DNA from 2 places in the Streptococcus downei MFe28 genome. Region 1 is predicted to be linked to the other one. Evidence: predicted binding sites of a transcription regulator. Region 1 holds the regulator's gene; the other holds the start of a gene.
What was found. Region 1 encodes HrcA, which represses chaperone genes, less so after heat shock. Its sites were predicted from a motif close to TTAGCACTCNNNNNNNNNGAGTGCTAA; they were not measured.
Positions count from the first base shown of each region.

Region 2: the regulator HrcA is predicted to act here: its motif matches at 2,703-2,729, upstream of groES (co-chaperone GroES).

Region 1 is NZ_UHFA01000002.1:574,060-578,753, forward strand. It holds gene DYE66_RS02810 (M15 family metallopeptidase) at 1-127, shown strand, start outside; gene DYE66_RS02815 (glycoside hydrolase family 73 protein) at 283-867, shown strand; gene hrcA (heat-inducible transcriptional repressor HrcA) at 1,027-2,061, shown strand; gene grpE (nucleotide exchange factor GrpE) at 2,083-2,634, shown strand; gene dnaK (molecular chaperone DnaK) at 3,004-4,694, shown strand, end outside.
Region 2 is NZ_UHFA01000002.1:155,380-160,073, forward strand. It holds partial or broken gene DYE66_RS00730 (transposase) at 1-131, opposite strand, end outside; gene groL (chaperonin GroEL) at 460-2,085, opposite strand; gene groES (co-chaperone GroES) at 2,396-2,680, opposite strand; gene DYE66_RS00745 (Cof-type HAD-IIB family hydrolase) at 2,893-3,690, opposite strand; gene DYE66_RS00750 (single-stranded DNA-binding protein) at 3,863-4,258, opposite strand; gene DYE66_RS00755 (hypothetical protein) at 4,391-4,694, opposite strand, start outside.

The DNA of each region.
Region 1 (4,694 bases):
CAAGAGTGAGTCAACCGGTGTTGATTACGAAGATTGGCACTTCCGATATGTCGGCAAGGCCTCTGCCAAGTATATGACCCAGCATAACCTGAGCTTGGAAGAATATGTCGCCCAATTGAAAAAATAAGAGATCAGAATTTCTCGCAACCTCTGTAAAACTCGAATATAGAGATGAAGTGTCTAAGGGCTTTTTATAAAAATCTCTAGCCCACTTACAAGTTAATGTAGGTTGCTATTTCCAATTAACCCACATAGACGTCGCAATTAGAGAGGAAAATAAAGATGCAGTCAAGGCTAAAGTTTCGGCCTTTCATAATGGTCTTTGGGCTCATTCTGGCCCTTGTCCTTTTACCGCTCCTGTTAAATATGAGAACCAAGGCAGCCAATACGAAGGTGACAACCAGCTATAGTCAGGCTTCCTTTATCAAGGAGGTGGCACCAGTTGCCCAGAAGTTGTCCAAGGCCTATGGGGTTAAGGCTTCGGTGCTGATTGCGCAGGGGGCCCAGTCGACCGACTACGGTTCCAATTTATTGGCCGTTCGCTACCATAATTATCTGGGAGTCCTAGCCCAGCCTGGTGATCCGAAAATCGTCTTGACCACCCAGTCCTATGAAAAAGGCAAGTGGCAGACGGTTAAGCAACCTTATAAGATTTATAAGGACTGGCAGGATAGCCTCTATGATTATATGGAGGAAATTAGTTCAGGCTATTGGGGCAAGCAGCTCTACACAACTTTGGCTACTACAGAAGAATATACGACGGCTGCTCGTGCCCTGCAAAAGGCAGGGGTGGACACTGACCCTGAGTATGCCAACAAACTAATTGCCATTATTCAGGAAAAAAATCTAACCCAATATGATGGTTAAGGGATGTATTTAGAGGAATAGATGAATTAGCACTCTTTAAAAAAGAGTGCTAATTTTTTGAGTTTTCCTCTTGACAGGTCATTTTAGAGCGGTATAATAGAACCATGAATTAGCAGTCGATGACTTAGAGTGCTAATAGAATGAACGGAGGTCGCTGAGATGATAACACAACGGCAAAATGATATCTTATCCATCATCGTCGAACTGTTTACCCAAACTCACGAGCCCGTTGGTTCCAAGGCCTTACAGTCCTATATTTCTTCCAGTAGCGCTACCATTCGTAATGATATGGCAGCTTTGGAAAAAGTTGGGCTCCTAGAAAAGGCCCACACTTCTAGTGGTCGTCTCCCCAGTCGGCAGGGTTTTCAGTACTATGTCAGCCACCTTCTTAATTTAGAGCGGGTTGACGAGGGGGATGCCTACCAGGTTATCAAGGCTTTTGATTTTGAATTCTTCAAGTTGGAAGATGTTCTTAAAAAAGCTAGTGATGTCCTGGCCGAGCTGACGGCTTGCACGGCGATTACCCTGGATGTGGAACCTAGCAATCAGCGCTTGAGCGCATTTGATATTGTCAAACTCAGTCATCATGATGCCCTAGCGGTGATGACCTTTGATGATTCCAATACGGTTACCAGCCAATTTGCCATTCCTAAGAATTTTCTTGATGAGGATCTCTTGGTGCTCAGTCGTTTAGTAAGAGAGCGCTTCTTGGGGCAAACCGTCATGGAAATCCACTATCGGATTCGAACGGAAATTCCCCAGATTGTTCAACGCTACTTCAAGACGACCGATAATGTTTTGGAACTTTTTGAGCATATTTTCAAGGAAATGTTTGTCGAAAAGATTTTTCTTTCGGGAAAGGAAAACTTGCTCAAGTATTCGGATGATCAGACCTATCGGCTCATGGATAAGATCCAGGAATTGGCCCTAATGATTCGGCAACAGTTCCATGAGGAAGAAGCCTATGTGATTAGGTTGGCTGATGAAGATAAGCAAGGGTTTGAGGCTCTGAGTCAACTCTCTTATAAGTTTTTGATTCCTTATCGGGGCTTTGGCAATTTGACCTTGTTGGGACCTGTAACCATGGACTATAAACGCTCCATGGGACTCCTGAATATTGTCAGTCGGGTCTTAACCATAAAGTTGGCCGATTTTTATCGCTATTTGAGCAGTAACCATTACGAAGTCAATTAGACTCTTTGAAAAGGAGGCATTATGTCAGAGGATATTAAAAAAGAAGAAAAAGAGGAAGTGTCCCAAGAGGCTCAAACTTCTGAAGCGCAAGAAGAGCAGGAGGCACAAGAAAAAACTCCCGAGGAGCTCTCTGAAAAGAGTGAATTGGAAGTAGCCTTGGAGAAGGCCGAGGATTTTGAAAATAAATTCTTACGAGCTCACGCTGAGATGCAAAATATTCAGCGACGGGCTAATGAGGAACGCCAACAATTGCAAAAGTATCGCTCACAAGACCTAGCCAAGGGTGTTCTTCCTAGCTTAGATAACTTGGAGCGGGCCTTGGCCGTTGAAGGTTTGACGGATGATGTCAAAAAAGGGATTGGAATGGTGCAGGAAAGTCTCCTGCAGGCCCTGAAGGAAGAAGGAGTCGAAGAGGTCCCTGTGGAGAGCTTCGACCACAACTTCCACATGGCCGTTCAAACCCTGCCAGCGGATGATGACCATCCAGCTGACAGCATTGCCCAAGTTTTGCAAAAGGGCTATCAGTTGCATGACCGCCTACTTCGACCAGCTATGGTCGTGGTTTATAACTAGCCCATGTTCTTGCTTGCTAAGCGAGTCATCCGCAAAGGCCAATCGCTCTGGCGAATGGCCTAGGCACCTTACTCATTTTCCACACGAATAGTAACGATTGGTATAGAAAATGGCCTAATTAGCAACCCTAACTTGTCCGCAACGACATAAAACTAGGAAAAAGGAAAAACGGCTCACAAAAGAGAACGAAGTGAGCCTGAAACAATATTTTCCGCCGTGGTGACAACCTCAGAATAGTATCTATTCTGAGGTAGGGGAACTTTGAGACTTTAGGCTCAAAGTTAAGGTATGAGACACCGAAGGTGACTGTTACCGTCCCCACCACCTAAGGAAAATATTAAATTAAAAAGTAAACAAGAGGTAAAAAACATGTCTAAAATCATTGGTATTGACTTAGGGACAACAAACTCAGCAGTTGCAGTTCTTGAAGGAACTGAAAGTAAAATTATTGCCAACCCAGAAGGTAACCGTACAACCCCTTCTGTTGTCTCCTTCAAAAACGGTGAAATCATCGTAGGTGATGCAGCCAAGCGTCAAGCAGTAACTAACCCAGATACCGTTATCTCTATCAAATCGAAGATGGGGACTTCTGAAAAAGTTTCTGTAAACGGTAAGGAATATACCCCACAAGAAATCTCAGCTATGATTCTGCAATACTTGAAGGGCTACGCTGAAGATTATCTTGGTGAAAAAGTAGAAAAGGCTGTTATCACAGTTCCTGCTTACTTTAACGATGCTCAACGTCAAGCGACTAAGGACGCTGGTAAAATCGCTGGTCTTGAAGTCGAACGGATCGTCAATGAACCAACTGCAGCTGCCCTAGCTTATGGTCTTGATAAGACTGAAAAAGATGAAAAGATCTTGGTCTTTGACCTTGGTGGTGGTACCTTCGACGTTTCTATCCTTGAATTAGGTGATGGGGTCTTTGACGTATTGGCAACTGCCGGTGACAACAAACTCGGTGGGGATAACTTTGACCAAAAGATTATTGACTACCTAGTTGACGAATTCAAGAAAGAAAACGGTATCGACTTGTCAAACGACAAGATGGCTCTGCAACGCTTGAAAGATGCGGCTGAAAAAGCTAAAAAAGATTTGTCAGGTGTGACCCAAACACAAATCAGCCTGCCTTTCATCACTGCTGGTGATGCTGGTCCTCTCCACTTGGAAGTTTCCCTTTCTCGTGCGAAATTTGATGATTTGACCCGTGACCTCGTTGATCGCACCAAGACCCCAGTTCGTCAAGCCTTGTCTGATGCTGGTTTGTCCCTGTCAGAAATTGACGAAGTTATCTTGGTCGGTGGTTCAACACGTATTCCTGCCGTAGTTGAAGCTGTTAAGGCTGAAACTGGTAAGGAACCAAATAAATCTGTAAACCCTGATGAAGTGGTTGCCATGGGTGCTGCTATCCAAGGTGGTGTTATCACTGGTGATGTCAAAGACGTTGTCTTGCTTGATGTTACCCCATTGTCTCTCGGTATTGAAACCATGGGTGGCGTCTTCACTAAACTGATTGACCGCAACACCACTATCCCAACCTCTAAGTCTCAAGTCTTCTCAACTGCCGCTGATAACCAACCAGCCGTTGATATCCATGTTCTCCAAGGGGAACGCCCAATGGCAGCGGACAACAAGACCCTGGGTCGTTTCCAATTGACCGATATTCCAGCCGCTCCTCGTGGTGTGCCACAAATCGAAGTTACCTTTGACATTGACAAGAACGGTATCGTTTCTGTTAAGGCTAAAGATTTGGGTACTCAAAAGGAACAACACATTGTCATCAAGTCTAACGATGGTCTCAGCGAAGACGAAATTGAACGCATGATGAAGGATGCGGAAGCTAACGCTGATGCTGATGCTAAACGCAAGGCAGAAGTTGATCTTAAGAATGAAGTTGACCAAGCTATTTTCTCAACTGAAAAGACCTTGGAAGAAACCGAAGGCAAGGACTTCGATGCTGAACGTGATGCTGCTCAGGCTGCTCTTGATGACCTCAAGAAGGCTCAAGAATCAGGCGACACTGATGACATGCGTGAAAAATTGGGAACCCTTAACGAAAA
Region 2 (4,694 bases), 420 kb from region 1:
TCTAAACTAGGACGTCCTGTTTCTTGACTATAGGTCGTCTCGACTTTGTCATAGATAAAAGAGAAATCAATTGTTTCATCAATTTGACGCAGTAAATGATCCTCAGGAACAAGTTCATCTAGAGACAGCAAGGTCTATTCACCACCTTTGTAGTTGGGGGTTTCTTTGTGAAACATAGAGACAACCTCCGATTATTCTTACATCTATTATAAAACTTTGATAGCTAAAAAAGACATTAGAAAATCAATTTCTAACGACTTTGTCTTCAGTCTGAGGCACACTCGTGCTTGCCGTTAAATTTCAAAAGTTTTTAACTTTTAGAAATTTTTTTCTTACGACACAAAAAGGACAAAGTCGACCTTACTTTGTCCTTTGAGTTAGTATAGAATATAGCTAGTGCGCTATAGCGACTAGCGTAGGCTTTCAGCTAGCTCTGCTAGCTAGAAAGGCTTTATATTCTTACATCATCCCACCCATCATGCTAGGATCCATGGCTGGAGCTGCGGGTGCTTTTTCTTCTGGATGGTCGGCAACGACGGCTTCGGTTGTCAAAATCAAGCTGGCAACAGAGGCGGCATTTTGCAGGGCTGAACGGCTGACCTTAACGGGGTCAATGATCCCAGCTTCAACCATGTCTACCCAGCTACCGTCAGCAGCGTTAAACCCTGTGCCTGCTTGGCTGGCTTTGAGTTTTTCAATGATAACTGAACCTTCATAACCAGCATTGCGAGCGATTTGGCGAACAGGTTCTTCCAAAGCACGAAGGACGATGTTGCGACCGGTTGCTTGGTCACCATCCAAGTCAAGGGCAGCAACCTTTTCAATGACATTAACCAGAGCGGTACCACCACCGGCAACGATACCTTCTTCAACAGCGGCACGAGTCGCATTGAGGGCATCTTCAATACGGAGTTTCATTTCCTTGAGTTCGGTTTCGGTTGCAGCACCTACCTTGATGACAGCAACACCACCAGACAATTTAGCTAGGCGTTCTTGCAATTTTTCACGGTCAAATTCTGATGTGGTGCTTTCCAATTGCGACTTGATGACAGCGACACGTTCAGCGATGGTATCAGCTGACCCAGCACCTTCAACGATAACGGTTGAATCTTTATCAATAGTAATCTTAGCAGCTTGACCGAGGGAAGCAATTGTCGCATCTTTCAATTCCAAACCAAGATCTTCGGTAATCACGGTACCACCAGTTAGAATAGCAATATCTTCCAACATAGCCTTGCGACGGTCACCAAAGCCAGGAGCCTTGACGGCTACGACATTGAAGGTACCACGAATCTTGTTGAGAACAAGGGTTGGAAGGGCTTCACCAGCAACGTCATCAGCAATAATCAAGAGTGGACGGCTGGTCTTAAGCACTTCTTCCAAGAGAGGGAGGACATCTTGAATATTAGAAATCTTCTTATCTGTAATCAAGATGTAAGGATTGTCTAGGTCTGCGACCATCTTTTCATTGTCGGTCACCATGTATTGAGAAAGGTAGCCACGGTCGAATTGCATCCCTTCGACAACATCCAATTCAGTTGCCATACCACGGGATTCTTCGATAGTAATAACCCCATCATTACCAACCTTTTCCATGGCTTCAGAGATGTATTCACCGACCTTTTCGGAGCGAGAAGATACGGCAGCGACCTGAGCAATGGCTTCCTTATTAGCAACGGGTTGAGCGATAGCCTTGAGTTCATCAACAGCTGTTGAAACTGCTCTTTCGATTCCCCGACGGATGCCGATTGGGTTGGCACCGGCTGTGACATTCTTCAAACCTTCGCGGACAATGGCTTGGGTCAAGACGGTTGCGGTTGTGGTACCGTCACCAGCGATATCATTGGTTTTAGAAGCAACTTCTGAAACCAGTTTGGCTCCCATATTTTCAAAGTGGTCTTCCAATTCGATTTCCTTGGCGATAGTGACCCCATCGTTGGTAATCAATGGAGAGCCAAAGGATTTTTCCAAAACAACATTACGACCTTTAGGGCCAAGCGTTACCTTGACCGTATCTGCTAAAACATCAACCCCACGCACCATGGCAGAGCGGGCATCTGCTGAGAATTTAATATCTTTTGCCATTTATCTATACCTATCTTTCTTATCTATTGTAATTTTACTTAGCTTGTCAAAGTGGCCAGAAGCTCAGTTCGAGCCTTTATCTCTTGACCCAAAAGCAAGCTAAGGAAAGTTCCCTTCGAGCAAGCCTAACCAAATCAGCTGAGCTAAAAATTTCTCGTCAGCCAGCAAGAGAGGGCTGGCTTTTTTTTATTAGAGACTTTGCGGCCTTATACTCTTTGAAAATCAAAATTTACTGTCGTTAACTCACCTTGCCGTACTCCAGTACTGTCTTCGGTTCGTTGCCTCGGTTAATTTTGATTTTCATTGAGTATTAGCCAAGAATCGCTAAAATATCAGCTTCACGGACGATAGAAACTTTATCGTTTCCATCTTTGACATCCAGACCTGCGCCATTTTCGATCAGAACCTTGTCCCCTTGAGCTACGCTTGGGGCAATCAAATCCCCATGCAGGGTCCTTGAACCAGGGCCAACGGCCAAAACAGTCGCCGTTTTAGTAGCTTCGTGGGAAGCACCCGCCAAAACGAAACCGCTAGCTGTGGTCTCTTCTACTTCTTCAAATTTTACAACAATCCGATCACCTAATGGTTTTAACATTGTCTTACCTCCAAAAGATTTTTTAGCGCTCTAATCGTCCGAGTGCTAACTACAGTTACTATTCTATCATTTGGTCAAAATTAGTCAAGAAAAAAACTCTACCTCAGGTAAAGTTTTTGATTTTCATTGAGACTAGAGAGGTCCTGCAGACTCTAGGGTTTGGTCATTAAGAATCGCTAAACGGAGTGGCCAACAAATCGACAGTAGCCTCTTCAAGCTTGGAGAATCTCTTCCTCCAAAACCTTGGCAATACCATCGTGATTATTGTCCAAGGTAACCCTGCCGATTCGCTCCTGCAGGGCCTGAGGGGCATTACCCATGAGGATGCCCTGCCCAACGGTTTCCAGCATCTCCAAATCATTGTAGTTATCGCCAAAGGCCAGGGTCTCAGCTATTGGGACACGATAGTAGTCGACCAGGGTCTTGACGGCCTGACCCTTGTCAATCCCTGTCGCCATAACTTCAATCAGATGAGGAAGGGACTTGGCAATGGACAGGTCAGGATAGGACTGCTTGAGTTTTTCTAGGATGGCATCGGACTTGGCTGGAGGACACATGACCAGAACCTTGTGGGCCTCTTTGAGATCAGCTAGGTCTTGTAAATCTACCATTTGCGACTCTAAGCCAACCACCACTTCTTCATTGTGGACCAAATCATGGGCCTGCTGGGAAGAGTACCAGTCCTTGTAGCTATAGATATTCCAAGCCAAATCCTGACCCAATTCTTCCACCAGGCGACAAACCGAGAGAACCTCGGGCATGACCATGACCTTACTATCAACAATCGTGCCATCCTGGGCTTGAATCAGAGCCCCGTTGTAGGCAATCAGGGGGCTGGGAATTCCAATGCTATCAATAATGGGGCGAATAGCCTCAGGCATACGGGCAGATACCGGCACAAAATAGAGTCCCTTACCTACGCAGGCCTTGATGGCCTGGGCCGTTGCCGGAGTTACCTGATGATTTTGGTTGAGAAGAGTACCATCAATGTCGCTGAAAATAATTTGCATGTCCTTGCCTCCTCGGCCTAATTTACCTCCATTATAACATTTTCTGGCTAGGGCTTGGCTGACATTTTAAATAAAAAACGCCCGAGTATGGACGAACTCAGGCGATGATTAGCACGTGAATGATTGTGGGAAATTACTTTTGGTTCACGTTGGACAAAGAAAAATAGAGGTATCAGAAAGGGAGTTCTTCTTCTTCAAGAACTAAATCGGCCAGGTCGCTGGTCCCTTGATTCTCCCGCAAGGCACGCTGGGCTCGACTTTCTAGCAGTTGGAAGGACTGGGCTAGGACCTCAGTCACATAGCGGGTTTGCCCGTCTTTTTCATAATGGCGGGTTCTGATTTCACCATCTAGGGAAACCAGACTCCCCTTACCTGCATAAGAGACCAGGCTTTCAGCCAACTTGCCCCAGAAGACAACATTGACAAAGTCGGCCTGACGCTCGCCATCCTGAGATTTAAAACGGCGATTGACAGCTAGGGTAACGTGAGTGACCGATTTATCCGAAGGGGTCTTAACCATCTCGGGAGCCGCCGTCAAACGACCGATAAGAATGACTTTGTTATACATATCTTCACCTCCTTACTTTTCTATTCGTAAAAGGAGGCAGAAAAAAGAGGAAAAATAAGATTTTCCTCATCTCACTGTCTGGAGTTATTTTGAAGAATGCAATTAGCATCCAATCGTCACTACATTGTAGATTTAATTACAAAAAAAGTTTTCGCAGAGATAAAGTGTATCTTGCCCCAATACTACTTTGCGATACATAAAAGGTGAAGACGCTGTAATATAGTCAGAAAAATAATCTGTAATTGCTGAGAGTGTGGTATCTAATATCACTTCTTCGATTGGCCGATCCCAGTACTCCTCTATTTTCTTAGCATTTTTTTTTATTGCTTTGTCTTTCAGATAGTAACCTAAGTCTATTTTACCAGCATCCATTTCAACAAAAGGTCCAACTCCTAATAATTCTCCGTCAAAAACTTCAAAGAGAAGAACCAAGCCT